3 regions of the Cupriavidus taiwanensis LMG 19424 genome follow, and region 1 is predicted to be linked to each of the others. Evidence: predicted binding sites of a transcription regulator. Region 1 holds the regulator's gene; each other region holds the start of a gene.

Evidence for each region. Region 1 encodes LexA, which represses DNA repair genes until DNA is damaged. Its sites were predicted from a motif close to ACTGTATNNNNATACAGT; they were not measured.
Region 2: imuA (translesion DNA synthesis-associated protein ImuA) is a predicted target of LexA. The motif match lies at 7,831-7,848, and genes of this name have one in related genera.
Region 3: RALTA_RS01215 (ATP-dependent helicase) is a predicted target of LexA. The motif match lies at 2,927-2,944, and genes of this name have one in related genera.

The regions. Positions count from the first base shown of each region.
Region 1 is NC_010528.1:1,916,915-1,927,087, reverse strand. It holds gene dusA (tRNA dihydrouridine(20/20a) synthase DusA) at 1-102, shown strand, start outside; gene RALTA_RS08820 (hypothetical protein) at 1,079-1,357, shown strand; tRNA gene RALTA_RS08815 (tRNA-His) at 1,459-1,534, shown strand; gene RALTA_RS08810 (acyltransferase family protein) at 1,850-2,959, opposite strand; gene RALTA_RS08805 (hypothetical protein) at 3,368-3,712, shown strand; gene RALTA_RS30625 (hypothetical protein) at 3,755-3,925, opposite strand; gene lexA (transcriptional repressor LexA) at 4,039-4,692, opposite strand; gene RALTA_RS08795 (asparaginase) at 4,948-5,940, shown strand; gene rpsF (30S ribosomal protein S6) at 6,060-6,434, shown strand; gene priB (primosomal replication protein N) at 6,524-6,823, shown strand; gene rpsR (30S ribosomal protein S18) at 6,827-7,105, shown strand; gene rplI (50S ribosomal protein L9) at 7,137-7,589, shown strand; gene RALTA_RS08770 (replicative DNA helicase) at 7,770-9,161, shown strand; gene RALTA_RS08765 (DUF47 domain-containing protein) at 9,352-9,978, shown strand; gene RALTA_RS08760 (inorganic phosphate transporter) at 9,992-10,173, shown strand, end outside.
Region 2 is NC_010529.1:90,999-101,171, forward strand. It holds gene RALTA_RS27025 (DUF2188 domain-containing protein) at 1-189, opposite strand, end outside; gene RALTA_RS27030 (SOS response-associated peptidase family protein) at 374-1,339, shown strand; gene RALTA_RS27035 (zinc-finger-containing protein) at 1,398-1,847, shown strand; gene RALTA_RS27040 (helix-turn-helix domain-containing protein) at 2,112-2,435, opposite strand; gene RALTA_RS27045 (error-prone DNA polymerase) at 2,553-5,705, opposite strand; gene RALTA_RS27050 (Y-family DNA polymerase) at 5,711-7,177, opposite strand; gene imuA (translesion DNA synthesis-associated protein ImuA) at 7,101-7,808, opposite strand; gene RALTA_RS31115 (ADP-ribosylglycohydrolase family protein) at 8,383-8,589, shown strand; gene RALTA_RS29365 (hypothetical protein) at 8,557-8,754, opposite strand; gene RALTA_RS30460 (hypothetical protein) at 8,984-9,178, shown strand; gene RALTA_RS30990 (hypothetical protein) at 9,656-9,787, opposite strand; gene RALTA_RS29370 (DUF3096 domain-containing protein) at 10,018-10,164, opposite strand.
Region 3 is NC_010528.1:243,621-253,793, reverse strand. It holds gene RALTA_RS01235 (LysE family transporter) at 32-673, opposite strand; gene RALTA_RS01230 (hypothetical protein) at 756-1,358, opposite strand; gene RALTA_RS01225 (thioredoxin domain-containing protein) at 1,654-2,166, shown strand; gene RALTA_RS01220 (TlpA disulfide reductase family protein) at 2,301-2,834, shown strand; gene RALTA_RS01215 (ATP-dependent helicase) at 2,988-5,096, shown strand; gene RALTA_RS01210 (class I SAM-dependent rRNA methyltransferase) at 5,112-6,308, opposite strand; gene RALTA_RS01205 (YbeD family protein) at 6,520-6,828, opposite strand; gene RALTA_RS01200 (D-alanyl-D-alanine carboxypeptidase family protein) at 6,889-8,088, opposite strand; gene RALTA_RS01195 (alpha/beta hydrolase) at 8,151-8,792, opposite strand; gene RALTA_RS01190 ((2Fe-2S) ferredoxin domain-containing protein) at 8,960-9,280, opposite strand; gene RALTA_RS01185 (dicarboxylate/amino acid:cation symporter) at 9,671-10,173, shown strand, end outside.

The DNA.
Region 1 (10,173 bases):
AAGCGCATGCATGCGGCGCGCACGCGTGCCGACGTGGATGCGCTGTTCGAAGAGGCGCGCATGCATCTGCGCCCGCACACTCAAGAGCCCCTGGCCGCGTAAGCGCACGGCTTCATGCTGTGCCGAGGCTGCGCTCTAACTTCGAATCGTGAATATATGCATGGCGGCGCGCGGGTTCCGCGCGCCGCACATGAGATGCCGGATCGCCCGGAAACCGGCGCCCGGAAAGGGATTCCCCTAATTCGCTGAGGCAGGGCACTTTCTTACACTGTGCCTGCCCTCGAATACAGGGCTTTCTTCAACTGATTATTGGCCCGCTCCGGCGGGCTTTTTTTTCGGCGCACGCTGCTGCGGCATCGCGCTCTTCGTTTACCCGAATGGTGCGTTCCCCGCATGGCAGTTACAGTGCAACGGCCTTCAGGGCATTTGAGATCGCTAAATTTAAGAGTCCGCGCTGCGGACTCTTTTTTTGCGTGCTCGCCCGGCACCACCGGAATGCACGGGTTTGACCAGCTTTTCGTTCAAGCGTTCCATGGATCACGGCGAAATGGATCCCGCTGGACCCGCATCGCGACGGTTATCGCGTATGGCTGATGCCGATGTCCAGCGTGCCGTAAGTCGTGATGCTCGATTCCCTGCCGTCGGCACCGCCCCCCACCGCGCATCCGCCGAGCAAGGCCGCCAGTGCCGCCACGGCAAGAATCCTCGTCCTCCATCTACACTTGTCCTGCATGGCTTGCTCCCTGCGTTCGATCACGTCGATTGGTCTTGCGCACAGCCAGTAGGTTCCGTTGCCGGTTCTGCGGCGTGGAAGCACCGGTTGTCAGGCGGGGAGCAAAAAGAGGCAGGCGGCCCATGGGGCGGGCCGCCTGACGGGAAGGTCGAGGGGGGGCAATGTCCCTCGGACTCGAGTATCGCTTCGCGCACGTGCAGGATGAACCCTGCAGAGGTAGGGGCTGCGCACAGCATATTTGGCCGGGGCGCGGCAGGAAGCCATCCGGGACCCGTGATACGATTTCCGGCTCGCCCCAGGCAAGTTCAGGCACGGTATGCGGATCGTGCTGGCAGGGGAGGCAGCATGGATAAAGACAACGTGGAAAACGAAGCGCCGTTCGGCGTGGTGTATGAAGACTTCAGGGTGATCTGGGTAGCCGAGCAGCTCCAGGACGGCAAATGGACGGCGCGCTACTGCTGGCACCCCGGCACCTCGGAAGCCGCTGGCAAGGCTTTGCAAGAGGCGGTGCTCAATGGCAAGTCGCGCCGGCTGCTGGGCCAGTTCGATACCGAGGCGGAAACCATCGCCGCGATCAAGCAGGCAGTGCTGCTGGAGGCCAAGTGGAGCCCGCCCCGGTCCTGAGCGATGGCCCAAAATTTTTTGTGCGGGATACTAGCCATCTCGAAAATCTGTTTGTATAATCTTGGTTTTCGTCGATCAGCGCTTCGCTGATGACCTCTACGGTGGCTGTAGCTCAGTTGGTAGAGTCCAGGATTGTGATTCCTGTCGTCGTGGGTTCGAGTCCCATCAGCCACCCCAAGAATTTCAACGGTTTGCAGGTTAGGCGTCCCCAACTTGTGGCCAGTTTTGGAAGAGGATCTTCCCCCGAAAGCCCACCCTAGCGGTGGGCTTTTTGCTGTCAGTGTGTCTGCGAAACGGTGGTTGTACGCCGGCATAGTCTGTAGATCGCTTTCCTACTTCCTTTCCCTTGCCCAAGTTGGTGCCGACGGGATCGCCCAGCTGGACTATGCGCGACTCCATGCGCGTCACCGTGTCCTTGACCTCAAGAGGGTCTCCCGGTGTCTCCATGGCGGTGACCAGCGAAACGGTCAGGGTTATGGGCGAAGCAGTCAATCACTTAACCCGCGATGCTGTGGAATTCTCTGCTGGTTGAGCGGTATGGCAATGACCAAGGCGAATGCGTTTTCCCTGCTCGAGTATGGGGTGTTCGACGTATTTGTAGAAGAATTGAGCGAGGCCGAGTACCGCTGCTAGCGTCAGTAAGTATTGGGCGATTTGCGCATAATTCTGGCCAACAGTTGTCGCATAGATTGATCCTGAGTAAACCAGAATAAACGGATGCGTCAGGTAAATGCTATAGGATATCTCGCCGAGGCAAGAAAGGGGGCGCGGTATCGAAAGTAGCCTGTATCGTTCCGCTACGATGAAGCCAGCCACGAGGGCGGCGCATGGCAGACCCCTGAAAATAATACTCATGCGGGGCTCGTACAGGAAGAACGCGGCTGTGAAAAGAGCTATCGATGCCAACAAGGCGAGCCATGCGCAGGAACGGCTCAGGGTCTCCGGAAGGATGCCATAGAGCCTTGCCAGGATCATGCCGAACACGAATTCAAGGATGATGGGATTGGTGGCCAGCAGGATATACGTACTCGAGATTCCTTGGTAGAGATGCTCGGGATTGATCGAAACGCCTCCGGAAAATGCGAATGGCAGAATAATCAGTGTCAGGGTGAAGTAGGCGATCTGAAGGGATAGCCTTCGGCCCAGGCACAAGAGAATGGAAAAAGAAAGATAGAAATAGATTTCGTAGTTGAGGGACCAGCCAATCAGCAGGGTGGGGTATCCGTAAAAGGGTGCGTGATTGGGTTCAATCGGAATGAAGAAGAGCGAACGGAGGAGCGGTTCTAATTCGATGCTGCGAAGGTCCCTGAGCATCGCGAAATAGAGCGTGGCGACCCAATAAGGCGGCGCTACCCTGACTAATCGCCTGAGCAGGAATTGTATGGGTGCATCGTGAGGTCCGGGCTTGTATAAGGCGGTCCACGCGATCACAAAGCCGCTGATCACAAAGAACAGGTCGACGCCAATATATCCCTTGCGCAACAGGTCAGACGCGCTGAATGGCAATGCTGTGGCAAGTGGGTCGAAGTGGTCCTGCATGTGGTACGCGACAACCCACATGGCCGCAATCCCCCGGAGCATCTGTAGCGACTGGAATTTCATTATGCGAGGCTCTCAGTTGGCCTGGTACGGCAAACTGTGTCTCAGATCCTGCCGGGCACGCTATCCATCGAAGGAATGAGATGGGGGCTGGTGCGGCAGAAGCGCCGTGGGTTCGAGTAGATCGAGATGGCGCCTGACGCGCGCGCGGGTTAAAATCCGCACCCGGCTCCCGCAAGGCCTGCACGAATGCTGTGAGGTTTCAGCGCAGTGCGGAACAATGCGAAGCCGAAAGCGTTGATTTCATGGGGGGCAATGGCGATAGACGCCGGGATGGCAAGTTCCCGTCGTCGTGGACTCGAGTCCTATCCAGCCAACCCAAGCATTCTCCAGAACGGTGCCTCCCAAGGGCGCCGTTTTGCATTCCCCGGGGGTGGTATGTTTGTTCGAGCGGCACTGATTGGCACAGCGATGGCAACTATGGTGGCAGGTTGTGCCACTGGCACTTCCGAGAAGGACATCCGCGCCCGTCCGCCGATGCGCCTGTTTACGCCGGTCAAGATGGCCGATGTTGTGAAATGCCTGCGCAACAATCTCGGCGATGACGCTACGCTGGTCCAGCTGCCGGCGAAAAACCAAACCGAAATCCGCATTGGGCAGGCCGCGGCAGGCGGCGAATATCAGTATGCCTACTTGATCTCTCTGACGGCGCAGCCCGACGGTACGGCGCTGGAATTGCGCAAGACCAATACCTGGTTTCCCCAACTGACCCCGTCGGAACTGGAGGCCGAAGCCAAGGCGTGCGCGCGTAGCTGACCAGCAGCGAACTGGCGGCCGCGGGATGGTGCCTGGCGAATATCAGGCGGCCAGCTTCTCGGTGGTTTCGAGTTCCAGCATGCGGCAGATCGCCGCCATGCTGCCGACCATGGTGCGGCGCTGCGTGCCCTGATAGACGCGTACGCCCTTGCTCTGGCGGAACGGCACGGGCTTGACCGGACGGCGGGCGGCGACGTGGTGGATTTGCGGCATGGTGGCACCTCTTTTTAGGCAAAGCGGGGTCAACACCCGGCAAGCCGGGCGGCGTCTGCAAAGCAATGGAAGCGGGTGGGCCCGCGCGGGTGAATGCCCGCGATGGTGCCCGGCTAGAAGCCGGAAGAGCGGATCAGCCCGACGGCGATGCCTTCCAGCGAAAACTCTTCACCGGGTTCGACGATGATGTTGGTGAAGTCCGGGTTCTCGGCAATCAGTTCGATATGGCCACCGCGCCGCTGCAGGCGCTTGACCGTGACGTCGTCGCCCAGTCTTGCCACCACGATCTTGCCGTTCGCGGCCTCGCTGGCGCGGCGCACGGCGAGCAGGTCGCCATCGAGAATGCCGGCGTCGCGCATGCTCAGGCCGCGCACGCGCAGCAGGTAGTCCGGACGTTCATCGAAGACCGAGGCATCGACCTGGTACTGGCGGTCGATATGTTCGGCTGCGAGGATGGGGCTACCGGCCGCCACGCGGCCAACCAGAGGCAGCGTCAATTGCAGGACGCCGGCCATCGGTAACGAGAACTGGTCAGGCAGTTCCGAATCGCTGCGCGACACCTTCAGGCGGATGCCGCGCGACGCGCCGGGCGTCAGTTCGATCACGCCCTTGCGGGCCAGCGCCCGCAGATGTTCTTCCGCGGCATTGGGCGAGGAGAAGCCGAACTCCGCTGCGATTTCGGCACGGGTAGGGGGGAAGCCGGTACGGCGGATCGTGTTGCGGATCAGATCGAAAATCTGCTGCTGCCGGGGTGTCAGGGTCGCCATGGGATCGCCGTTCCGTGCAGGGCCGCTGGCATGGATGACGGAGACGCTGGTCCGTGATCCAGTATCCGGCGGGCCGGGCACTGTATGTTTAAACAGTATGCTGTGATTTTATACAGTATCGGCGCGAGCGCAAGCAGAATTTTGAGCTGTGTCGCATGGACGTCGGCCATGGCGGCCGATCCCGGCCGAGGCAAGGCATGCGCGCCCCGCTACAATCGCGGTTCCTCTTCCCAGAATGAACCCTTGCGCGCTCCCATGACCCCATTGCCTCGCATCGTCGTATTGGCTACCGGCGGCACGATCGCCGGCGCCGCTGGCAGCGCCGCCAGCAGCGCCCGCTACCAGGCGGCGACCGTGCCGGTGTCCTCGTTGCTTGCCGCGGTACCCCCCTTGCAGTCGGTGGCACGCATCGAGGCCGAGCAAGTGGCACAGGTGGACAGCAAGGACATGACCTTCGCGCTCTGGCAGGCGCTGGCGGCGCGGGTGCAGCACTGGTCGGCGCAGCCCGATGTCGCGGGCATCGTGATCACGCACGGCACGGATACGCTGGAAGAAACAGCGATGGCGCTGCATCTGACCCAACCGTGCCCGGTGCCTGTGGTGCTGACCGCGGCGATGCGTCCGTCGACGTCGCTGTCCGCGGACGGGCCGCTGAACCTGCTGGATGCGGTGCGCGTCGCCGGACATCCGGACGCGCGCGGCAAGGGCGTGCTGGTGGTGTTGAACCAGCAGATCCACGCGGCCCGCGACGTAGCCAAGGCGCATACGTCGGCGGTCGATGCCTTTGTCTCGCCGTGCGGGCCGCTGGGGTTCGTGCAGGATGACTACGTGCGCTTTGCCCGGGCGCCCCGGGCGGCAGCGCCCATCGGGCCGATGCCGGCGGCCTGGCCGATGGTGGAGATCGTGGCCAGCTACGCCCAGCCGGGCCGGATCGCGGTCGATGCGCTGGTCCAGGCTGGCGTCGCCGGGCTGGTCGTGGCCGCTGCCGGCAATGGCTCGGTCCACGAGGTGCTTGCCACGGCGCTTGCCGACGCCGCGGCGGCCGGGGTGGCCGTGGTGCGCAGCTCGCGTACCGGGGCCGGCCACGTGGCGATTCCGCCGCAACCCAGTCCCGCCGACGGTGTCTTCATATCGGCGACGGACCTCAATCCCTACAAGGCGCGCGTGCTGCTGGCGCTGGCCCTGGCGGCGGACCCCGGGCTGGCGCGCCAACCACAGAGGCTGCAGGTCCTGTTCGCCATCGCCTGATTTGCCCGTGAAATCAGCGGCTTGCACTGTGGCCGAAGGGCGGGCTATAATTTAAGGCTATTCAACCTTGCCACACCGGACTCGTGACGCCCGGGTGGCTAATCCCAAAAGGAGCGTCAATGCGTCATTACGAAATCGTCTTCATCGTCCACCCGGACCAGAGCGAACAAGTGCCGGCCATGATCGAGCGCTACAAGCAGCTCGTGACCTCGCAGAACGGCAACGTTCACCGCGTGGAAGACTGGGGCCGTCGCCAGATGGCTTACATGATCCAGAAGCTGGCCAAGGCTCACTACGTTTGCCTGAACATCGAATGCGGCAAGGAAACGCTGGCTGAACTGGAACACGCGTTCAAGTTCAACGACGCCGTCCTGCGCCACCTGATCGTGCAGACCAAGAAGGCCGAGACCGCACCTTCGCCGATGATGAAGGAAGTGCAGCGCGAAGAAGCCCGCAAGGCCGCGCAAACGACCACCGAAGGCCAGGCCGCCTGAGTGCGGACTGCGGTGCGCGCCGTGGCTGACAGCGTCGGCCAGGGCACGGGTGGAAACCGCAAGGATTGCAACCAGCAAGAGGCCCCGCGTTGAACCAGCTCCGGCTTGCCGCCACCCTGGCGGAACGCGATGCCCTGCGCTATACCCCGGCCGGGGTCCCCGTCGTGAACTGCATCCTGCAGTACAGCGGCGAGGCCGTCGAGGCGCAGACGCCGCGGCAGGTCGAATTTGCAATCGCTGCGATGGGAATCGGCCAGGTTGGCCAGCGTCTGGAGCGGCTACCGCTCGGCACGCTGCTCGACTGCGAAGGATTCCTGGCCCGCAAGCACCGCAATAGCAAGGCTCTCGTCTTTCACATCACTGGATGTAAAGCATTCGAAAAGGATTGAATCATGGCATTCGTCAAACGTGACAACAAGAACAAGAAGCGCTTCCAGCAACAGAACCCGCTGTTCAAGCGCAAGCGCTTCTGCCGCTTCACCGTGGCTGGCGTCGAACAGATCGACTACAAGGATCTGGACACCCTGAAGGACTTCATCGGCGACAACGGCAAGATCACGCCGGCCCGCCTGACCGGTACCAAGGCCCACTATCAGCGTCAGCTGGATACGGCGATCAAGCGTGCGCGTTTCCTCGCGCTGCTGCCGTACACCGACCTGCACAAGAACTGATAGGCCCTAGGTCCGTAACGGAGAAAACACGATGCAAGTCATTCTGCTGGAAAAAGTCATCAACCTGGGCAACCTGGGTGACATCGTCAAGGTGAAGGACGGTTACGCGCGTAACTTCCTGATCCCGTCGAAGAAGGCGCGCCGCGCCACGCAAACCGCGATCGCCGAATTCGAAGTGAAGCGCGCCGAGCTGGAAAAGGCCGCCGCCGAGAAGCTGGCCGCCGCGCAAGCCGAAGGCGAGAAGCTGAACGGCCTGAACGTCCAGATCACCCAGAAGTCGGGTGTGGACGGCCGCCTGTTCGGTTCGGTGACCAACGCCGACATCGCCGAAGCCCTGGCTGGCCAAGGCTACAAGCTGGAAAAGTCGCAGGTTCGCCTGCCGAACGGTCCGCTGAAGATGGTTGGCGACCACCCGGTCAGCGTTGCGCTGCACACCGACGTGGTGGTCGACGTGACCGTGTCGGTGGTGGGCGAGAGCGTCTAAGGACGCGCCGCCAGCAGGCCGGCGCCTCGCGCCGGCCGAAGCCCGCAGGCATTGTAAAAGGCAGGAGCCCTGGCTCCTGCCTTTTTTGTTGCCCGGCTGCCCGGTTGCGGGGCTGCGCTGGACGGCGCCGTCGCCAAATGTCCGGCGAAGTGTGTCCGCTCGCCGTTATAATCCCTCCCCATGAACGCGCCCGTCGCCGACCCCCAACTCGATAACCTCAAGGTCCCGCCGCACTCCATCGAAGCCGAGCAATCGGTGCTCGGTGGCCTGCTGCTGGACAATGCCGCCTGGGACCGCATCGCGGACTTTCTCTCCGAGGCAGATTTCTACCGTTTCGACCACCGGATGATCTTCCAGAGCATCGCCCGGTTGATCTCGGCCACCAAGCCGGCCGACGTGATCACGGTCTACGAGATGCTGCAGGTGGCGGGCAAGGCCGAAGAGGTTGGCGGACTGGCGTACCTGAATTCGCTGGCGCAGAACACCCCCAGCGCGGCCAACATCCGCCGCTACGCGGAAATCGTGCGCGAGCGCTCGGTGCTGCGCAAGCTGGTCACGGTGGCGGACGATATCGCCTCGGCGGCATTCGCCCCCAAGGGGCGCGAGGTGCGCGAGCTGCTCGACGAGGCCGAATCCAAGGTCTTTGCGATTGCCGAAGAGGGCTCGCGCGGGCAGAAGGGCTTCCAGGAAATCCAGCCGCTGCTGACCCAGGTGGTGGAGCGCATCGACGAGCTGTATCACCGCGATACCACCACCGATGTCACCGGCGTGCCGACCGGTTTTATCGACCTGGACAAGATGACCAGCGGCATGCAGCCGGGCGACCTGATTATCGTCGCCGGACGGCCGTCGATGGGCAAGACGGCGTTCTCGCTGAACATCGGCGAGCACGTGGCGGTGGAGCAGGGCCTGCCGGTCGCGGTGTTCTCGATGGAAATGGCAGGCACGCAGCTGGCCATGCGTATGCTGGGCTCGGTCGGCCGCCTCGACCAGCACCGCTTGCGTACCGGGCGCCTGCTCGACGAAGACTGGCCGCGGCTGACGCATGCGATCCAGCGCATGAACGATACCCAGCTGTATATCGACGAGACGCCGGCGCTGAACCCGATGGAGCTGCGCGCCCGTTCGCGGCGCCTGGCGCGCCAGTGCGGGCAGCTGGGCCTGATCATCATCGACTACCTGCAGCTGATGTCAGGCTCGGGCGGCGGCGAGAACCGCGCCACGGAAATTTCAGAAATTTCCCGTTCCCTCAAGGGCCTGGCGAAGGAACTGAATTGCCCGGTAATCGCGTTGTCGCAGCTGAACCGAAGCCTGGAACAGCGTCCCAACAAGCGCCCGGTGATGTCCGACCTGCGCGAATCCGGCGCTATCGAACAGGATGCGGACGTGATCCTGTTCATCTACCGCGACGAAGTCTATAACGCCGACTCGCAGGACAAGGGCACTGCCGAAATCATCATCGGCAAGCAGCGTAACGGCCCGATCGGCACGGTGCGCCTGACCTTCCTCGGCCAGTTTACGAAGTTCGACAACTTCAGCGGCGGCCCGGCCTTCTTCGACAACGACAACTGACGAAGTCAAGCGGGTCAGCCTTCGTCGGTGGCTGCCCGTCTCGTTTGTGCCAAATTGGCGGGCAATGTCCCGGCAACCCTGTAAAATATTGCGCTTTGATGACAGCCGCTATCCGCGGCCGTCATGCTTCGCGTCCGCTTAATCCCGCAACACCATCGCAGCGACACCACGCTGCCACAAGGAACATTCCATGTTCGGCCGATTCATGCCCACGGAGGGCAAGTTCTTCGAATATTTCAACCAGCACGCCGACTGCGCGGTGACCGCCGCCCATGAACTGCAGGCCCTGGTCAACGACCTGCCCAACGCCGAGGCCCATGCCCGGCGCGTCCAGGCCACCGAAAAGAAGGCCGACCGGATCACGCACGACACCATCGACCTGCTGCACAAGACCTTCATCACGCCGCTGGACCGCGACGAGATCCACAAGCTCATCACGACCATGGACGACATCCTGGACCTGATGGAAGACGTGGCCGAGACCATCTCGCTGTACGACGTGACCAACCTGACCGACGAGGCGCTGCGCCTGGCCGCGATCTGCGTGCAGTGCTGCGACCAGGTCAAGATCGCCGTGGGCCTGCTCGAGGACATGGGCAATGCCAGCACCATCCTCAAGACCGCGCAGCAGATCGACCAGCTGGAATCCGAGGCCGACCGCGTGATGCGCTCGGCGATGTCCAAGCTGTTCCGCGACGAGACCGACGTCAAGCGCCTGATCAAGCTGAAGGCCATCTACGAGCAGCTCGAGACGATCACCGACAAGTGCGAGGACGTCGCCAACATCATCGAAGGCATCGTCCTGGAAAACGCCTGAGGCGGCAATCGGCATGCAGACCATACAAATGAGCCTGTGGGTGATCGCCTTGCTGGTGGCGCTGGCATTGCTGTTCGATTTCATGAACGGCTTCCACGACGCGGCCAACTCGATCGCGACGGTAGTGTCCACGGGCGTGCTCAAGCCGCACCATGCGGTGGCGATGGCGGCGATGTGCAACGTCGTCGCGATCTT
Region 2 (10,173 bases), on a different contig from region 1:
GGAATTGCGCTCCCGAATCTGCCCGTCCCGGCCGTGGATCAGCAATTCGACCTGTTCCTGCTGCGCTTTCGCCGTGCCAGCCGCGATCGCGTCTTCCTGCCGCTTAAATTCCTGGCGCTGGCCGCCGCCCTCATGCTCAATCGCCCAGCCGTCGCCAGCGGGTACGACGTGGATGTTCTTGCCTGGCATGTTCATCTCCTAACTTGTCTCTGAATGCTGTCAGCGTCGGCGCTTCGCGACCACTCCGCTATCCGGCGGCGTCCGACAAGCCGCGTGCAACAGACGCCGCTTTTTGCTGCATTGATTCGGATGACCGTAGAATTGGGGGAGGGCAGCATCCCGAGCCGCTACAGGATTACTGGAGGAAACCAACATGTGCTATTCGGCGCAGATCCAGGCCAGCTACCGCAAGTACGTGCGCGACTTCGGCGCACTCATCAGCCTTGAGCGCTTTATCGATCTTTTCTGGGAAAAGCGACGTGATGGAGGCTGGTCGAAGCTACCCAGGGCCATGCGTGCGGCATTCGAGGCGCCGACCAACGAGGGTGAGTGTGCCATTGCGGACCTGATCGCCGCAGCAGAACAAGAGCAGGCTGGCGTCTTTGAGGCAGAGCTGTTCCAGCAGAAGACGCGTCTGACGACTGCCGAGCGCACGCTGGCCACCAAGCCGACGAAGAAGGCGGAGAACGACCAGCGCATCGCCACCGACAAAACTTCTCGCGCCCAGCGCAACCTCGCCGACCTGCAGCGCACAGAGTTGCTGCCTCGCGATTCGCGGATATTTCCAGGACACTACGCGCCCGTGCTCGTCGTTGAGGATGGCCAGTTCACCGTCATTCCGATGCGCTATCAATGCCGCCTGCCAGGCTGGACTGCGGCAATGGAACGGCAGAAGCCCGGGACCTACAATGCGCGACGCGACAATCTGAAGAAGGCCTGGCGCCAGCTCTACGGCTACAAGCACGGCATCGTGATCGTCAATGCCTTCTACGAGAACGTCGCGCGCCATAAGATGGAGCATCGCGATCTTGCGCCGGGCGAGGTTGAAGAGAACGTGGTTCTGGAGTTCCGTCCGGAGCCGCAGCAGGACATGCTGGTGGCCTGCCTGTGGTCCTGCACAAAAGGAGGGGAGGGCGAAGCCGACCTCTATTCGTTCGCCGCAATCACTGATGAACCGCCGGCCGAAGTGGCTGCCGCTGGTCACGACCGATGCGTCGTTCCGATCCAGCGCGAAAGCGTCGACGCATGGTTGCACCCAGATCCGAAGAATTTAGCGGCACTCGATGCCGTTCTCGAAGAGCGCAGCCGTCCCTTCTACGAGCACCGTCTGGCCGCGTAGCGTCGAGCGCATCCCGTAAAATTCCTCACTTCTCAACTTGCGCTGCAGAGGTCAGACCATGCGCGTTGGCCGCCCAATTCCTGTGCTTCCCCAGCCGGTATGCGATGACTGCGGCGCCAAGGCGAATTTGGCACGCGCGGGCGATGAAACGTATCCTTATCTCGAAGATCACGGACCTGTGTGGATTTGCACCGCCTGCCAGGCCTGGATCGGCGTGCGGGCACGCAGCAAGCACAACGCGCCCCTCGGTCGACTGGCCAACGCGGCGTTGCGCGAGCGCAAAAGCCAGCTGCACGATGCGCTTGAGCCTTTGGTCGCGGCAAAGATGCGGCGCGACGGCGTCAATGCTTTCGCGGCTCGCGGCAAAGCCATGAAATGGGTCATTGCGTCGCTTGGTATGGCCGTCGCAACGCCAAGCATTCATGCATTGTCGCTGGAACAATGCGAACAGGCGATCCAATTCATCGCAGAGTTTCAGGCTTCCCGTCATTCAGATCGGACTGCTTGAACCGAAGTCGCCAGTTCGGCGCCGCGCCAGATGATGACGTCGACGGTTCTCGGTTGCCGCGTTATGGAGACGATACATTTCGAGATGCCGGGCCGCTTGGACACCGCCACTATGCCGGCCCAGCGCCCATCCCGTGAGACATGAATCGCCAATGGATATTGACGCCAATCTCCCGGCGCGATCGCTTCAACGCAGCATGTTGACGGCCTGGCAAAGTGATCAGCGACCCTCGAAGCGTTCACAGCCCCCTTCGCGTGAGATCCGTCATGGCTGCGTCGTTGGCGCGGCTAGCGCACCAGTCAAGGCTATTTTGGCACCGGACTTCTTGAGCACCGGCCCCCAATCGGTCAATCGATAAACGGGACCGAGCTTCTCGATACGAACCGCTGCCTGCTCAGCCGCTTGCCGAACCAACATTGTCACCGTCTTCTTGTCGATGCCGCTCCGCGCCGCCACCTTGACCAGGGTCGCGTCGGGGATCTCGTCGATCGCGGCGAGGACTGCAAGCATGCGTCGCAGGTCGCCCCTCGGGTATTGCGGCACTTCGCTATCAGCTAGCATCCAATCGCCCCCGTCACGATAGGCCAAGCGGTACTGCCGTCCGGTAGGTTCCGTTGCGAGACAGTATGCAAGGGATCAAGGTGCTTTTCAATGCACGATCACGACACTTGGGCGTCCCCGGAACATCCGCAGGGTACTGCGTTGTCAGCAAAAATTCCGGCTGGCCGTATCGAGCCGGCCGAGCATCGACGAGAGATCCACCACGCGCTGAGCGATGAGGTGACGGACCTCGCCCTCGCATTGCCACTGACCATAGATGCCGGCCATCCTCGCCCCGAGGACTTCTTTGCGGAAGCGTTCGAAGACCCCTGGCCAGACAATCACGTTGACCACACCGGTCTCATCCTCCAGCGTCATGAAGATGACGCCATTCGAGGTGCTCGGGCGCTGTCGCACGGTGACCAGGCCTGCGGCACGAGCGGTTTGCCGCGGCTGGTATTGCGCCAGCTCTGCGGCGGACACGAAACGTCGAGCGGATAGCATCGGGCGCAGCAAGGCAAGCGGGTGGCGACGCAGTGTCAGGCCCATCGCCCGGTAGTCGCCAACGATCTCCTCGCCCTCGGTTGCCGGCACCAATTCGGCGGACTCCTCGGCCAGCTCGGTGGCACGCAGCATGTCCTTGTCCGGTACCGCTGCGGCGGCCTGCCACAGGGCTTGACGGCGCCCGCCCGTGATCGACGCCAGCGCATTGCCGCTGGCCAGCACCTGCAGGTCGTGCCGATCGAGTGCGGCGCGACGCGCCAGCTCTGCCGTGCTGGCGAACGGCCGTATCGCGCGGGCCTCCTCGATGCGCTGCGCGGCCTCGCGACGCATGCCGCGTAGGAGGGACAGGCCCAATCGCACCGCCGGCCGTGAGCCTGCGTGGAAGGGTTCGAGTGCGGAATCCCAACCGCTCACCGCCACATCGGCAGGCAATACGGTAACGCCGTGGCGCTTGGCATCCTGCACCAGCTGCGAGGGCGTGTAGAAGCCCATGGGCTGACTGTTCAGCATCGCACAGAGAAAGGCTTCGGGCTCATGGCATTTCAGCCAGGCGCTGGCGTAGACGAGCAGCGCAAAGCTGGCTGCATGGCTTTCCGGGAAGCCGTACTCACCAAACCCCTGGATCTGCCGGAAGATGCTTTCGGCAAACTCGCGATCGTAGCCGCGCTCGAGCATGCCCGAGACGATCCGATCGTAGTACTTGTCGATGCCACCCTTGCGCTTCCACGCGGCCATAGCGCGCCGTAGCTGGTCGGCTTCCCCGGCCGAGAAGCCGGCGGCCAGCATGGCCACCTGCATCACCTGCTCCTGGAAGATCGGCACGCCGAGCGTGCGCGACAGCGCTTTTTCCATCGCGGCACTCGGATAGGTGACTGGCTCGAAGCCCTGTCGCCGGCGCAGGTAAGGGTGCACCATGCCGCCCTGGACGGGTCCGGGTCGCACGATCGCCACCTCGATGACCAGGTCGTAGAACGTGCGCGGCTGCAGGCGGGGCAGCATCGACATCTGCGCACGCGACTCGATCTGGAACACGCCAACGGTATCGGCACGGCAGATCATCTCGTAAGTTGCATGGTCTTCCGCCGGAATGTCCTGCAGCTCGAAGGCCTCGCCGCGCTGTTCCGCAACGAGGTCGAGCGCGCGTCGCACGGCGGACAGCATGCCGAGCGCCAGGACGTCGACTTTGAGCAGACCCAAGGCGTCCAGATCGTCCTTGTCCCACTGGATCACGCTCCGGTCTGCCATCGCGGCGTTTTCGATGGGCACGAGGCGCGAGAGCTTGCCTCGCGCCAACACGAAGCCGCCCGTGTGCTGCGACAGGTGGCGGGGGAAACCCAACAACGAGACGGCCATGTGCGCCCATCGTTGGGACAACTCGGCTTCCGCATCCACGCCGCTTTCAGCGAAGCGCTTCAGCAGGTCCGCTTTCCCGTCGAACCAGTGATGCGACTTGGCCACCAGATCCACAATCGCAGGATCGACGCCGAGCGCCTTGCCGGTGTCGCGCAGGGCGCTGCGCGGGCGATAAGTCGTCACCGCGGCGGCAAGCGCGGCCCGGTCTCGCCCGTACTTGCGATACAGGTACTGGATGACCTCCTCGCGTCGCTGGTGCTCGAAGTCGACGTCGATGTCCGGTGGCTCACCGCGCTCCTTGGAAATGAAGCGCTCGAACAGGAGATTACCGCGTGCGGGGTCGACCTCCGTGATGCCCAGGCAGTAGCAGATCGCGGAATTGGCCGCCGAGCCGCGACCCTGACAGAGGATCCCGTTCGAGCGCGCAAAGCGCACGATATCGCTCACCGTCAAAAAGTACCGCTCATAATCCATGTCCCGGACGAGCGCGAGTTCATGCTCGATCTGCTGCTGCACGGCAAGTGGGATGCCAGCCGGGAAGCGGCGGTGGGCCCCCGCATAGGTTTCGGTGCGCAGGTAATCGGCCGGTGTGGTGCCGTCCGGAACCACCTCGTCAGGGTATTCGTATCGCAACTCATCCAGGGAGAATTGGCAGAGATTGGCGATGTGGACCGCTTCGGTCAGGTAGCGGTGCGGGTAGATGTTGGCCAGTCGCAGGCGCGAGCGCAGATGCTGCTCGGCATTCGGTGCCAGGTCGTAGCCGCACTCCGGAACAGGACGGCCAACACGGATCGCCGTCAGCACGTCGAGCATCGGTTTGCGCGAGCGCACGTGCATGGTGACGCAGCCGGTGGCCACGACGCGCAGATGGTGGCGGGCCGCCGCCGCCTCGACGGTGCCACGATGGATGTCGTCCAGCGGACGGTACAGCAGGTTCAGCCCCATCCAGGCCCGTCCGGCAAAGGTCGCGCTCACCCACGCAGCCTGGAGGTCCAGCCTGTCCGCCGGGGCACCGTAATCCGGCGTGAAGATGATGAGGCAGTCGGGCAGGCCCTTGAGGTGCTGGTGGGGCGCCTCTGGCGCGGCGAGATCGCGTGGCGTCAGGACATACGAACCCTTGGCGGCGCGCATGCGGGCCAGCGTGATCAGCTCGCAGAGGTTGCCGTAGCCTTCCCGGTTGCGAGCCAGGGCCACAACGGACAGGGCAGGGGAGCCGTCGGCATTCTGCAGGTGGAAGGAGGCCCCCACGACCAGGCGCATGCCGGCCTTCTTCGCTTCCGTATGCGCGCGCACGATCCCAGCCAGCGAGCATTCGTCCGTGATCGCGAGCGCATGGTAGCCCAACTGCGCCGCGCGCTCCGCCAGCTCTTCCGGACGGGACGCACCCGTGAGAAAGGAGAAGTTGGACAGGCAATGCAGTTCCGCATAGTCGGGCAGGCCTGTTGCGAGAATCTCGCCCATGGCGGTTATCCGAAGAGACCATGGAGGTACCACCGCGATTCGTCGCCTTCGCGGCTGCCCATCCGCTCCTGGAAGATCCAGTAGCAGGTGTGGTCCTTACCTTGCGCCACGAAGTAATCGCGCGTGACCACTTGGCCGCCCCACCAGCCGGCTTCGATGCGCTCGGGTGGCGAAACGATATGCAGGGGCGAACCGTAGAACGGCCGGTGATCCCGCTCGATGAGCGGGACCGGCTTGCCCAACAGCCAGGTTGGTCGAGGCAGGGCTGCCGGCAGGGACACGCGTGCAGGCTTCTCGGTGGCCGGTCGCCATGCGTTGGCCACCTCGGGGCGGTAGTCTGCCTGCAAGCAGGGCTGGCGAACCCTGTCGGCGCCGAGGCGCGCGCTGAGCAGCTCGAGTAGCCGGGCGTGATCGGCATGCGTCCCGCCGGGTTCCGGGAAGAGGGACTCCGTGGGCGGTGCCATGGGCTCCGTGTCGATCGCGGACACGGCCACGGCGATCATCGGGGCTTCGACGACAACGAGGGCGAGCCGCTCCTTGAGGATGCGGATCAGATGTTCCTCATGCCAGTTGGGCTCGGCGAGCGCAATCTCGATCGTCGTCGGCGGGATGGCCGCGCGGCCGCGCTCGTGGCGCAATGCCACATGGAACCGCTTGATGGCCAGGTGCCGGGCGGTCAACCAACCCACCATCTGCACCAACAGGCCGCGAACATACGCCAGCGTCTGTTCGGCATTCTCGATGCGATCCGGCAGATCCACCGTCGCATCGAATGCTGGGGGAGCTTCGACCCACTCGAAGATTTCCGGGGCCTCCCCGTAGGCGCGATCCAGGGCATCCAGGAAGTCAGCGCCGCAGCGGCGCTGCAGACCGGCGCGAGGCAGGCGGCGCAGGTCCTCCAGCGTCAGGCAGCCCAGGCCTTCGAACCAGTCGGCAAACTTGCGCGCGGCGGGCAAGGCGTGAATCGGCAGGCCGGCCATCCTGCGTTGCAACGACGCCGTAGTCAAGGCGGTGCCACCGCCGGTGCGCGCCAGCAGCCACGCTCCCTGCGCCGTCGGGGCGCTGCCGACCATCGTGCTGAAGCCCATCGTCTGGACGGTCCCCATGATCCGTCGGCGGAGTTTGCGCGGGCCACCGAAGAGTCGTAGCGTGGTGCTGACGTCGATCAGGACCGCAGCTTCATCTGCAGCGGCGACATTCGGCGAAAACTGCAGCGTCGCCATGGTGACTCTCGCCAGTGCGTCCTCTTCCTTGCCGGCATCGCGATCAAACAGGATGGCGGCTGGCGCGATGGTTTGCACGCCGCCGCGGCGCATGCCCGGCTTGACGCCCGCAGCCAGGGCCAGGGGCGTAGCGAGATGGACCCGTTCCTTGTCGAGGACGGCAACGGCCAGTTCAGTGGTGGACCAGGTCGGCCGGAAGACTTCGAGAGGGAGCGACGGCAGGCGTAGGCAGATCCACAGGCGCAGCATGGCGATACAACAAAATGGGGGACGGTTCCAGCGCGACGAGCAGAGGGGTCTCTTGCTGCGGCCCGCGGCGCTTGACGAAGTTGACGGTGACGCCGCCGACGGCAGGCTCGAGGGCCAGGCGCAACGGTGACGGCGAGGCATCCCGCGCGCACGCAGCGGGGCGCACCACGAAGAAGAGCGTGTCCGAGGTTTGTGCGGCCAGGTGCAGGCGCCGTAGCGCGTCGTTGCGAAGGTGGGACTGCCAGAGAATCAAGGCGCCACAAGTCCCGGCCCGCAAGGTCTGCTCGGCCGCCCAAAGGACATCGGCAGTCCGTTGCGCATCAATCCACAGCAGCCGCTCCGGCGATATTCCCCAGCTCACCAATGAAAGGGCTTGTGGGGCGTGCGGCGGCGCCAGGAGCACGATCGGACGTCCAGATCGGGCCACGAGCGTGGGGCGCAGCAGCCGGAGTTCGCCGATGCCAGGTTGCTGCAGTAAGAGTTCCACCTGGCTGCCGATGGGCCATCCTCCGCCCGGCAACTCCTTGTCCAGCGCGGTATAGCCCGTCGAGGCGGTGCGCGCGTTGTCCCGGGCCAGTTGTGAGGCGACCCAAAGTGACGGATGGATGGTTTCAGGGGCGACGGTGAGCATTGGCAAGTCCTGTCACCAGAGTACTGTATATTTATACAGTTGTCACCTAGACGGAACGCCACGCCGCTCGGACCCGAAAAGCTGTATGAAGCCGGAATTAGTCGGAGTTAAAGGTGCGCTATATTTCACTCGACTACCGATTAGCCGGCGCGTAGACCGTGGTCTGAATCCCGGATTCGCCACCATTTATTTGAAAAGCCGCGCTCCCAACAGGGTTCGCCGCTTTTTGCTTTCGACTGCTGCCGAGGGTCTCACACAGAACCCGCCACCTTGCCGCTTGCAATGTGGCATACCGGCAGCGACGAAGAACTGGTCCGAGATGCTCGCCTTCAGTCACGGCCTACTCACGCCTATCCCCGGTCACTGGCGGTCTGTGCGTCTACTGTTTGGTCGCAAGGGGCTACTTATGCAAGCTTCCCGATCCGTGGTCATGGGCAGACCGCGGTCTTGACGAGATTTACCAAGACTGGCCTGGTGAACGAGAGCGCAAGGTTTTTCTGCATGGAGTGGATGTGCTGCGCAGCTTCCCGAAACCTGATTAGCCACGCGGATCCGGATACTGCATCGATGCGGTCTGGTCTACGCACATGGCAATGCAGGAAACGTCGTTCGAAGATGTCGTCCAACCGCGATCCTATTCGGTCACGATACCGACACCACGGCGTGCGTCGGCGGGGGACTGGCTGGCATCAAGTTCGGTCTGCCGGGAATCCGACGCGCTGGCTGCGTCAGCTTCGCGGGTCCGCAATCAGCGAATTCGCGCAACGGCTTGCAGGAATGAATGGCCGTGCGGCGTGACGCGAGGTAGCTGCCGCCCAGAAGCCAGAAGTTCCACGGTTACATAGTGACGTTCCAGCAGGGCGTGAAGGTCCGCACGGTCCAACTCGATTTGTTCAGGCGCATCGTTGACCACCTTCAGCGTTGCAAATTCATGCGGACTCAGCATTCGTGTCTCCCTGATAGTTTTGTGCCTCACTGCCTCTCACGTCGATGGTGGTCTGCTGCGAAAATTTAGAGGAAGGATTCTAACGCCGGAAGTTGACTTTCTGACGTAAATCTTACTCAGTGAATTCCCCTAACCCGAAATGCGTATGCTGCTCAGGTCGGATGAAAGGTATTCTTCTCAACAAGCGCCCAAGAGCGTGCAAGCACCGCCAAGACGGTGAAGGGGAGATATGTACGTCAGCTATCGAGTGGTCCCACGGGTGGAGGTGGTGACAAGCGGAATCTTCCCGCCCGGCGTACTGATCATCGCCTATGACGATGACGTGCCGATGAACGAACTGGTCTGGGACGGCGTCAATCCGGTTGCCGCCTACGATGACGCGATTGGTTGTGGCAGAAATACTGGCGCTGCGGGTTCGATCTAAGGTTGAGAAATCGACCCAACAAACCGACATCCGACTACCAGCTATCCAGGCGATACTGCAACGGATCGCCTCGACAGGTCATTGGGAACCTGAACAGGTTCTCCCTCTCGGCCCAACCATCGCCAAGCATGTGTGCCGGACCTCTCGGCGTCGTCGCATCTGACAATAGGAACCGGTGCTATGCAAGCAAATGTTGTTCGTGGAAAAGCATTTACCCTTCACTGGAACAACGGATGGGGTGAGCACTACAAAGGGGCCGTCACGCTGGTACTGCGGACCGCTCCAAACAAGGAAAGGATTGAGACGTATCAGTGCGATCAGACACGTTCTGAACGCGCCTTGGCGCAGGCAGACGCCGACCAATTATTCACACTGAAGACGAACGAAGTTGTGACGGCACGACCCTAACGGCGCAGGCTGCCAACTTGCGCCCCGACTATGGCTGTTGTCCGGGCAATTCACTGACCGGCCCACTGGTCAAAGCGACCACGCGACATACAGCAGGCCGAATGCCAGAATGCAGGCCCCTAGAATCAGGTAATACCGGCTGCCATGATGGGTGTCACCGGCACGATAGGCGTGGTGGGAGTGCTGGATGTGAGGCTTCATGGTGCTCCTGATGGGGAACTGGTACTAGTTAGACCTTAGACAGGCCCCGTTTCTCATGCAGATTCTGTGCCTGCGGGCTAATTCGCGCTTCTTTTCACCGCAGTCCACGTAACTCCGGTTCTGAGACGGCCCAGCCGCGACGGAATTAGCTGTCAAATCATTGATTTCTTGGGGATCGCAGTCCGGCGAATTCCGGTGCCTCACAAAACTGCACAGGTCACAGCATCCGCTCAGTGCAGATGTCCGCCAAACAGTCCGAGCAGTCCGATGACGATTAGGTAGATGGCGACGATGTAGTTGAGCAGTCGCGGCATGACAAGAATCAGGATGCCGGCAATCAGCGAGATGAGAGGCCCAGCGCTGGTGACAATGGTGATGTCTTTCAT
Region 3 (10,173 bases), 1.7 Mb from region 1:
CCCCCGCGCGCCAGTGCGGATGCCGCGCCGGTCAGGCGTGCTGACGTCGCACGAAGAACAGCGCCGCGCCCACCGCCATCAGCACGCTGCCGAAAAACCGGTTCTGCCACAGCACCGCACGGGCATTGCGGAACAGGCCCTGCATGCGCGAGGCCAGCAGCGCGTAGCCATGCATCACCACCAGGTCGACGGCGCACATGGTGGCCGCCAGGATCGCCAGCTGCAGCGCCAGCGGCCGGTTCGGATCGATGAACTGCGGCAGCACCGCCACCATGAAGATGATGCCCTTGGGATTGGTCACATTGGTCAGCAGGCCGGTGGCAAAGCGCCGGCGCCGGCTCATCACGGCCACGCGCGCGGGCTTGCCGTCCTGCGCCGCATCCGGTTCCACCCGGGCGCGCCATTGCTGGATGCCGAGATAGATCAGGTACAGCGCGCCGATGGTCTTGACCACCATGAAGGCCTGCTCCGAGGCGAGCAGCAGCGCGCCCAGCCCGCCGCCGGCCACCAGCAGCACGATCACCAGCCCTGCCTGCAGGCCGAAGATGGTGGTGGTGGTCCTGCGCAGCCCGTACGACAGGCCATGGCTCATCGACAGCACCGCGCCCGACCCCGGCGACACGGCGATCACCCAGCACGCGGCGAAATAGGCCAACCAGACTTCCCAACGCATCTCAACTCTCCTTTGACGACAACCGTGCCGGGCGGCGCACTGGGCCCCAGGCATCTGTGATCCGCTGCGGTGCCGCGGCGCCTCAGAGCGGGTGGAACCCGCCCAGGAACTGCTCCACCTGCTCGGCCTGGCGCGCATCGCGCGCGGCCTCGCCCGATTCCAGCACCACGGCCTGGAAGGCGCGCGTGCCCACCGCCACCAGCCGCGCGCTGAGCCGGCGCGGCGACTGGTCCTGCGGCGACACGCCGCTGGCCTGCAGTTCCAGCCCGGCCAGCGGGCGGCCCGGCCGGTCCGCGCTCATGATGGTGACCGGCCGCGAGCGCGGCTCGGCCGACAGCGTGCCGAGGTTGGCCAGCAGGCCGGCCTGCATCGCCGCCAGGGCCTCGCGCCGCAGCGCTTCATCGTCGGCGGGCAGCGTGACCACGCCCACGGCGAACAGCGTATCGTCGACGCGTGCGGCCTCCATCGTCATCGGCAGCTTGCGCCCGGCAATGGTGACATCGCGCGCGGCGCTGGTGGGCTTGCCGGGATAGAGCGCGGCGTAGCCGCCCTCGCCCGACTGGATGGTGCGCCAGTCATAGCGCGGCGAACAGGCGCACAGGGCCAGCGCAAGCAGCGCGGCGCAGCATGTCAGGGACCAGCGGGGCGCGGCGGGAAGGCTCAGCGGGAGTGGCACGGGACGCATGAGGAAGCGGGGCGGAAGGACTCATACTGTTCAGTTACGGCATCAAACACTACTGTCATTCCCGCGCAGGCGGGAATCCAGCGTCTTTCACGTCCCCTTCGGGGAAAAAGTCACTGGGTTCCCGCCTGCGCGGGAACGACGGTTGTTAACTGAACGGCATTAGGGCGGAAGGACAGGCTTAGGATCGTCACGCGCGGGCATGGGTCGCCGGCGCGCGGAAACCGGTATTATCCCGGAAGCCGCGCGCCAGTGCTTGCCGCGCCGCCTGTCCCACCTGTGCCGCCCCACATCTGCCATGCCTGTATCCCGCCTCGCCCGAACCGCTGCCGCCCGCACCCGTCTGCATTGGCTGGCCGCGGGCGCGCTATTGGCGGCGATGGCCGGCGTCGCCGGCGTGTGCGCCGCCAGCCCTGCGCACCTGCCGCCGGCCACCGATCTCGCCGCCCATGGCGCCGACGCCGCGCGACGCGGCGAGCCACTGGTGGTGCTGGTGTCGATGCCGGGCTGCAGCTATTGCGACGCGGTGCGCCGCAACTACCTTGGACCGCAGGCGGCCGCCGGCGAAATCGCCGTGCGCGAGGTGGACATGACCGCCGACACCCCGCTGCGCGACGCCGACGGCAGCCTGACCACCGCGCGCGCCTGGGCCGGCGCCCGCCAGGTCCGGGTAGCGCCCACGGTGCTGTTCCTGGACCGCCAGGGCCGCGCCGCCGCCGGCCCGCTGCGCGGCATGCAGCCCGACTTTTACGGCGCCTACCTGGAACAGGCGCTGGCGCAGGCCCGCGCCGCCGTGGCCGCGCGCAAGTGACGGAAGGGTTCCAGCGCAGACCGCACGCGGTTGCGAACACAGCGCGCGAACGCCTGCCGCATTAGAATGTCCCACTGCTGACCGGGCCTTCCGGTCGACCCTGCCCTGTCGTAGCTGTCTCAGCCGGATATCCCATGACCACTAGCCCTGCCTCCAAGACCTCCCGCAAGCCCTGGCCCATCGTCGCCGCCGTGGTGGTGCTGGCGCTGCTGGGCTGGTTTGGCTACCGCGCGCTGTCGCCGTCCGGTACCGCGCCGGCCGCCACCTTCACGCTGCTGTCCGGCGAGAAGGTCAGCACCGCCGACCTCAAGGGCAAGGTCTACCTGGTCAACTTCTGGGCCACCAGCTGCGCCACCTGCATCAAGGAGATGCCGGACATGGTCAAGACCTACGAGCAGTTCAAGGGCAAGGGGCTGGAATTCGTCGCGGTGGCGATGAACTACGACCCGCCCATGTACGTGATGAACTTCGCCAAGACCCGTGGGCTGCCGTTCAAGGTGGCGATGGACAGCGACGGCAGCGCCGCCAAGGCATTTGGCAACGTGGGCCTGACGCCTACGACCTTTGTGATCGACAAGGAAGGCCGGATCCTGAAGCGCTACGTCGGCGAGCCCGAGTGGGACGCGCTGCACAAGCTGCTCGACGGCGCGCTGGCAAAGTCGGCGTAACGTTCGCGCCGCGAACCTACGACAAAAGGTGCTCATCGAGCACCTTTTTTTGTTTCCAGCCGGCTCCCGCACACGGCGGGTTGCGCCGGCGGGCTGTATGGATATACAGTTGGCGCCAGTTTTCTCATCGCGCGTCCTGCCCGCCCCCAACCCGTGACCCTGGACCTTGCCTCCCCGGCTGAATCTGCCGAAGCCGCCACCCCTGACGCCGACGCGGTGCCAGCCTACCTGTCCCGGCTCAACCCGGAGCAGCGCGCCGCGGTCGAACACGGCAGCGAGGCGCCGCTGCTGATCATCGCCGGCGCCGGTTCGGGCAAGACCAATACGCTGGCGCACCGGGTCGCGCACCTGGTGCTGGGCGGCGCCGATCCGCGCCGCATCCTGCTGCTGACGTTCTCGCGCCGCGCGGCCGCCGAGATGGGCCGGCGCGTCGAACGCATCGTCGACCAGGCGCTGGGCACCAGCACCGGCGCCGGGCGCGCGGCGCTGCAGTGGTCCGGCACCTTCCACGCCATCGGCGCGCGGCTGCTGCGCGAATATGCCGAGACCCTGGGCCTGTCGCCGGCCTTCACCATCAGCGACCGCGGCGATTCCGCCGACCTGATGCACGTGGTGCGCCACGACCTGGGCCTGTCCGAGACCGCCAGCCGCTTCCCGAAGAAGGAAACCTGCCTGTCGATCTATTCGCGCGTGGTCAACACCCAGGCGCCGCTGGAAGACGTGCTCAGGCAGCAGTTCCCGCGCTATGCAATGTGGGCCGACGCGCTGCGCACGCTGTTCGCCGGCTATGTCGAAGCCAAGCAGAAGCAGCACGTGCTCGACTACGACGACCTGCTGCTGTACTGGGCGCAGGCCATGGCCGAGCCCGCCATCGCGCAGGACATGGGTGCGCGCTTCGACCATATCCTGGTCGACGAATACCAGGACACCAACGCGCTGCAGGCGTCGATCCTGCTGGCTCTGCGGCCCGATGGCCGCGGCCTGACCGTGGTCGGCGACGACGCGCAGTCGATCTACGCCTTCCGCGGCGCCACCGTGCGCAATATCCTCGATTTCCCCGCGCAGTTCACGCCGGCGGCGCAGCAGGTCACGCTGTCGCAGAACTACCGCTCGACCCAGCCGATCCTGCAGGCCGCCAATGCGGTGATCGGGCTCGCGGCCGAGCGCTATACCAAAGACCTGTGGTCCGAGCGCCAGTCGGCCGAGAAGCCCGGCGTGATCGTGGTCAACGACGAGGCCGACCAGGCACGCTTCGTGGTCGAGCAGGTGCTGGCACGGCGCGAGGCCGGCCTGGCGCTGATGGCGCAGGCGGTGCTGTTCCGCGCCGCCGACCACAGCGCGCAGCTGGAGATCGAGCTGGCGCGGCGCAATATCCCGTTCGTGAAATTCGGCGGGCTCAAGTTCCTGGAATCGACCCACGTCAAGGATGTGCTGGCGGTGGTGCGCTGGCTGGAAAACCCGCGCGACCGCATGGCCGGGTTCCGCACGCTGCAGCTGCTGCCGGGCATCGGCCCGAAGACCGCGGCACGCGTGCTCGATGCCATGGCGCTTGCGACCGAGCCGCTGTTCTCGCTGCAGGAATTCGAGCCGCCGCCGGCCGCCGCGCCCGCGTGGGCCGACCTGCTGACGCTGGCGCGCGCGCTGATGGCGCCGACGTCGCCGTGGCCGTCGGAATTCGAGCAGGTGCTGGCCTGGTACACGCCGCACCTCGAACGCCTGCACGACGATGCCCCCGCGCGCCAGGCCGACCTGCAGCAACTGGAGCGCATCGCCGCCACCTACGGCGCGCGCGAGCGCTTCCTGACCGAGCTGACGCTGGACCCGCCCAGCGCGTCCAGCGACGAATCCGGCGTGCCCTCGCGCGACGAGGATTACCTGATCCTGTCGACCATCCATTCGGCCAAGGGGCAGGAGTGGAAGGCGGTATATGTGCTCAATGCCGTCGACGGCTGCATGCCGAGCGACCTGGCCACCGGCACCACCGAAGAGATCGAGGAAGAGCGGCGGCTGCTGTATGTGGCGATGACGCGGGCGAAGGACCACCTCGATGTCATCGTGCCGCAGCGGTTCTACGTGCACCAGCAGGTGGGCTTCGGCGACCGGCATGTGTATGCGTCGCGCACGCGGTTCTTGCCGAACAAGGTGATGCCTAACTTCTACAGTCGCTCGTGGCCGCCGCCGCCGATGCCGGGGGAAGGCGCGGTCAAACCCGCGCTGGCGCCGGTGGACCTGGCGGGTCGGATGCGGAATATGTGGCGCTGAGCAGCGCCGCCCGGCTTACGCCACCTTCTCCAGCAGCAACCCCTTCAGGTACTCCCCTTCCGGGAACGCCGCCAGCATCGGATGATCCGTGCCCGCGGATAGCCTGCGCAGGATGCGCGCATCCGCCCGCGCATCGGTTACCGCGCCGGCGACGATCTTCTGGAACAGCTCCATGCTGATCGCTCCGGAGCACGAGTACGTGAACAGCAGCCCGCCCGGGCGCAGCAGCTGCGTGCCGACCAGGTTGATCTCCTTGTAGGCGCGCGCAGCACGGTCGATATGCTGCGCCGACGGCGCGAACTTCGGCGGATCCAGCACGATCAGGTCGAACTGGCGGCCCTCGGCGCGAAATTCGCGCAGCGTCTTAAACACGTCGGCATCGAGCCAGGCCGCGCGCCCGGGATCGAAGCCGTTCAGCGTCACGTTGCCCGCGGCGATCTTCAGCGCCTCGCCCGACGAATCGATCGACGTCACCGCTTTCGCCCCGCCGCGCAGCGCGGCCAGCGAGAAGCCGCCGGTATAGCAGAAGCAGTTGAGCACCTCGCGCCCTTCGGCGAGGTCGCCGACCAGCTTGCGGTTGTCGCGCTGGTCGACATAGAAGCCGGTCTTGTGGCCGTTGCGCACATCGACGTAATAACGCACGCCGTGCTCGGTCACCGACAGCGCCGGATCGGGCTCGGCGCCGGCGAGCACGCCGGTCACCAGCTCCAGCCCTTCGCGCTGGCGGACCGCGGCGTCGGAGCGCTCGTAGACGTTGGGACAGCCGGTCTCCTTGATCAGCGCCTGCACGATCGCGGTCTTCCAGTGTTCGACGCCGGCCGAATTGAACTGGCACACCAGCTGGCCCGAGGCGCCGTTGCCGTAGTAGTCGACGATCAGGCCGGGCAGCCGGTCCGATTCGCCGAAGATCAGCCGGACGGCATCGCTGTCCCGCACCCACTGGCGCCGGTAGGCGATGGCCGCCGCCACGCGGCGCTTGAACAACGCATGGTCGACCGGTTCGTTCTCGTCGAAGGTCCACACGCGCGCGCGGATCTGCGATTCGGGGCTGTAGGCGGCCTTGGCCAGGAAACGGCCGTCGGCGGCGCGCACGATCACGGTGGCGCCCGGCTCGCAGCGGCCTTCGGTGGTAGCGATGCCGGTGGCATAGATCCACGGGTGGCGGCGCAGCAGGGATTTTTCCTTGCCGGGTTTCAGGGTGATGGTGTTCATGTTGGTATGGGAGTTGGCATGCCGCAGCGGACACGTTGCCACGGCTGCGGAAGGCTCCCCTCTCCCGCCTGCGGGAGAGGGGTTGGGGGAGAGGGCAGGAGCTTCAGACGAAGTGGAGCGCGTCAGGATGCGCGCGCCTGCCGTCTCCCCCGGCCCCTTTCCCGCGCACGGGAGAGGGGAGCAAACAGAGCGGGAGAGAAACGTCGGCGCGTTACAGCACCACCTTCACCATCGGATGCGAAGTCAGTGCCCGGTACAGGTCATCCAGCTGCTCGCGGCTGGTGACCCAGACCGTCACGGTCAGGCCCAGGTAGTTGCCCTTGCTCGACGGGCGCATTTCCATCTTGCCGGCGTGGAAGTCCGGATCGAATTCCTGCACCAGGGCGACGATGGCTTCGGCAAAGCCGTCCTGCATCGCCCCCATCACCTTGATCGGGAAATGGCTGGGGTATTCGATCAGCGACTGCTCCGGCGGAATATCGCCGGGCTTGTTGCCGCTGCCTTGGTTGTCGGTCGTCATCTCGGATTCTCCGGCGCGAGCAGGCGCGCCGCGTGGCGCACCGGCTCGCGCGCATTCAGGTCACTTGCGCTTGAACCACAGGCGGATGGTGTCCCACAGGCGGCCGAAGAAGCCGGCCTCGGGCACCTCTTCCAGCGCCACCACCGGGAATTCGGCCACCTTGTTGGTGCCGTCCATCAGCTTGACCATGCCCACCTGCTGGCCCGCCGAGATCGGCGCGATCAGCAGTTCCTGGCGCTCCAGCACGGGCTTGAGGCGTCCGCCGGTGCCCTTGGGCACGGTGACGAAGGTCTCGTTCTGCACGCCGATCTTGACCGTGCCGCTCTTGCCCTTGTAGATGTCCGGCGTAGCCAGCACCTGGCCCTTGTCGTACAGGCGCAGGGTGTCGAAGAACTGGAAACCGTAGTTGAGGATCTTCAGGCTTTCCTGGGTGCGCACCTGTTCGGTGGTGGTGCCGATCACGATCGAGATCAGGCGGCGCGAGCCGTCCGGCACGTTGGCCAGCGGCCGCTTGGCCGACGAGATCAGGCAATAGCCGGCGGACTTGGTGTGGCCAGTCTTGACGCCGTCGACGGTCGAGTCGATGTACAGCAGGCGGTTGCGGTTGGGCTGCCTGATCTTGTTATAGGTGAACTCCTTCTGCGAGTACATGCTGTAGTACTCGGGGAAGTCCTTGATCAGGCGCGTGGTCAGCGTCGCCAGGTCGACCGCGGTGGTGTAGTGGTTGGGGTCGGGGATGCCGTCGGTATTGGTGAAGTGGGTGTTCTTCATGCCCATGCGCTGGGCCTCGCGGTTCATCATCGCGACGAAGCCCTCTTCCGAGCCGCCCACGGCCTCGGCCAGCGCCAGCGCGGCGTCGTTGCCCGACTGCACGATCAGGCCCAGCAGCAGGTCCTGCACGGTGACCGGCTTGTTGGGCTCGATGAACATGCGCGACTCGTCGCTTTTGACCTTGAGCACCAGGTTGGTCGGCACCACGGCCTGGTCCAGTGTCAGGCGCTTTTCCTTGAGTGCCTCGAACGCCAGGTAGGCGGTCATCAGCTTGGTCAGCGAGGCCGGCTCGATGCGCGCATCGGCGTTCTGCGAAGCCAGGGCCTGGCCGCTGGTGACGTCATACAGCATCCACGACTTGGCTGCGACCTGCGGCATCGGCACGCCCTGCGCCAGTACGGCGGCGGGCGCGGCGGCCAGCACGACAGCGGCGGCGATGGCGGCGGGAGCAAAGGCGGACGAAAGGCGTGTCGTGGCTCTATTCAGCATGTTTCTGTTTTCCGACAGTAAGAAGGTGGCGCGGGAAGGTCCGGGCGGGCGGCGTGCCGGCCTTACCGGTCCCACGCATTGACGACGAGCTGCTTGATCAGGTGCAGCTTGCGGTGAAAGAAATGGTCGGCACCGGGAATCACGATCACCGGCAGCTCCTGCGGGCGGGCCCAGTCGAACACGCTGGCCAGCGGCACGGTGTCGTCCTGTTCGCCATGGATCACGATGGTGTCGGCAGGCACCTGCGCGACTTCCCAGCGGCTGGCGGCGGTGCCCACCAGCACCAGGCGCTGCACCGGCGTGCCGGCCTCGGCCAGGCGCCGCGCCACATGGGTGCTGACGAAGCTGCCGAACGAGAACCCGCCCAGCGCCAGCGGCAGCGTCGCGGCCTGCGCCGACCACGCGGTCTGCTGGCGCATCCAGGCCGCCACGGCGAGCAGGTCGTCCTGTTCGCCGATGCCGTTGTCATGCTCGCCGGCGGTCGCGCCGACGCCGCGGAAGTTGGGGCGCACGGTGGCATAGCCCAGCTGCACGAAGGCGCGCGCCAGCGTCTGCGCAACCTTGTTGTCCTTGGTGCCGCCGAACAGCGGATGCGGGTGCGCCACCAGCGCCAGCCCGCGGGGCTCGCCTTGCGGCAGGTCCACCGACACGTCGATCGCGCCGACGGGGCCGGCGATGGAAAGTACCTGGGTATGCGCGTTCATAAGGCGTTCTGGAGCGATCAGGAGGCCGGCAGGCTCGGGCGTGAAAGCAGGCGGGAAATCCCGGGGCAAAAATGAAAAAACCGTCCGGCGTGCGGGCGGCGGGGTCTGGCATCGGCGCTGCGGCATCGGCGGCGCCGCGCACTGCGTTCTCGTTCAGCGGTCCACCATCAGCGGTCCACCATCAGCCGCTCGACCGGCTTGCCCTTGAGCAGGTGGCTGTCGATGATTTCATCGATGTCATGCTCGTCGACATAGGTGTACCAGATGGCCTCGGGGTAGACCACCAGCACCGGGCCGAGTTCACAGCGGTTCAGGCATCCGGCCTTGTTGATCCGCACGCGGCCTTCGCCGCCGGCGATGCCCAGTTCCTTGCAGCGCTTCTTGGCGTATTCCTGCATCGCCTTGGCGTTGTAGTTGGCGCAGCAGTTCTCGCCGGCCTCGCGCTGGTTCAGGCAGAAAAAGACGTGGTGCTGGTAGTAGCTGCGCATGCGTACGGTGTGAAGACGGCCCCGGACGGCGGCACGGCCCGGACGGCATTGAACGGAAGCTCGGAATTATACGGCGTTGCGAGCGCCAGGCCGCGATATGCGGCAGGTTCGGGCGCGCCGCCTTTCGCCACCAGCCGCCATCAGGTGGCGCCTCGCGCACCCTGTGCCCGCCCGCCATTCCGGATCGCCGGAGCCGCGCCGTCCGGGATTCCGGAATCCCGGAGGCCCGGCGCCCGGCCGCCGCCGCCCTTTCCTTGTGAATCAACCAGTTAGCGATACCGGTTGGACTGGCATGCCGGTTGCGAATTCCCGCCCCTGAACGCGCCGCAACCGTGACGGCGCGCGCCCGCGCGGACCCGCCCGGGTACGGTCAACACCGAGGACGACATCATGAGGAAACCCTTCTACAAGATCCTGTACGTGCAGGTCCTGTTCGCCATCTGCATCGGCATCCTGCTCGGCCACTTCTGGCCCGACACCGGCGTCGCCATGAAGCCGCTGGGCGATGGCTTCATCAAGCTGATCAAGATGATCATCGGCCCGATCATCTTCTGTACCGTGGTGACCGGCATTGCCGGCATGAGCGATATGAAGAAGGTTGGCCGCGTCGGCGGCAAGGCGCTGCTGTACTTCGAGGTGGTGTCCACCTTCGCGCTGCTGATCGGCCTGGGCGCCGCGCACCTGCTCAAGCCGGGCGTGGGCTTCAATATCGACCCGGCCACGCTCGACACCAAGGCCATCGCCCAGTACGTGTCGAAGGCGCACGGCCAGAGCACGGTCGAGTTCCTGATGCACATCATCCCCGACACCGTGTTCAGCGCCTTCGCCAACGGCGACATCCTGCAGATCCTGCTGGTGTCGCTGTTCTTCGGCGCCGCGCTGGCGGTGCTGGG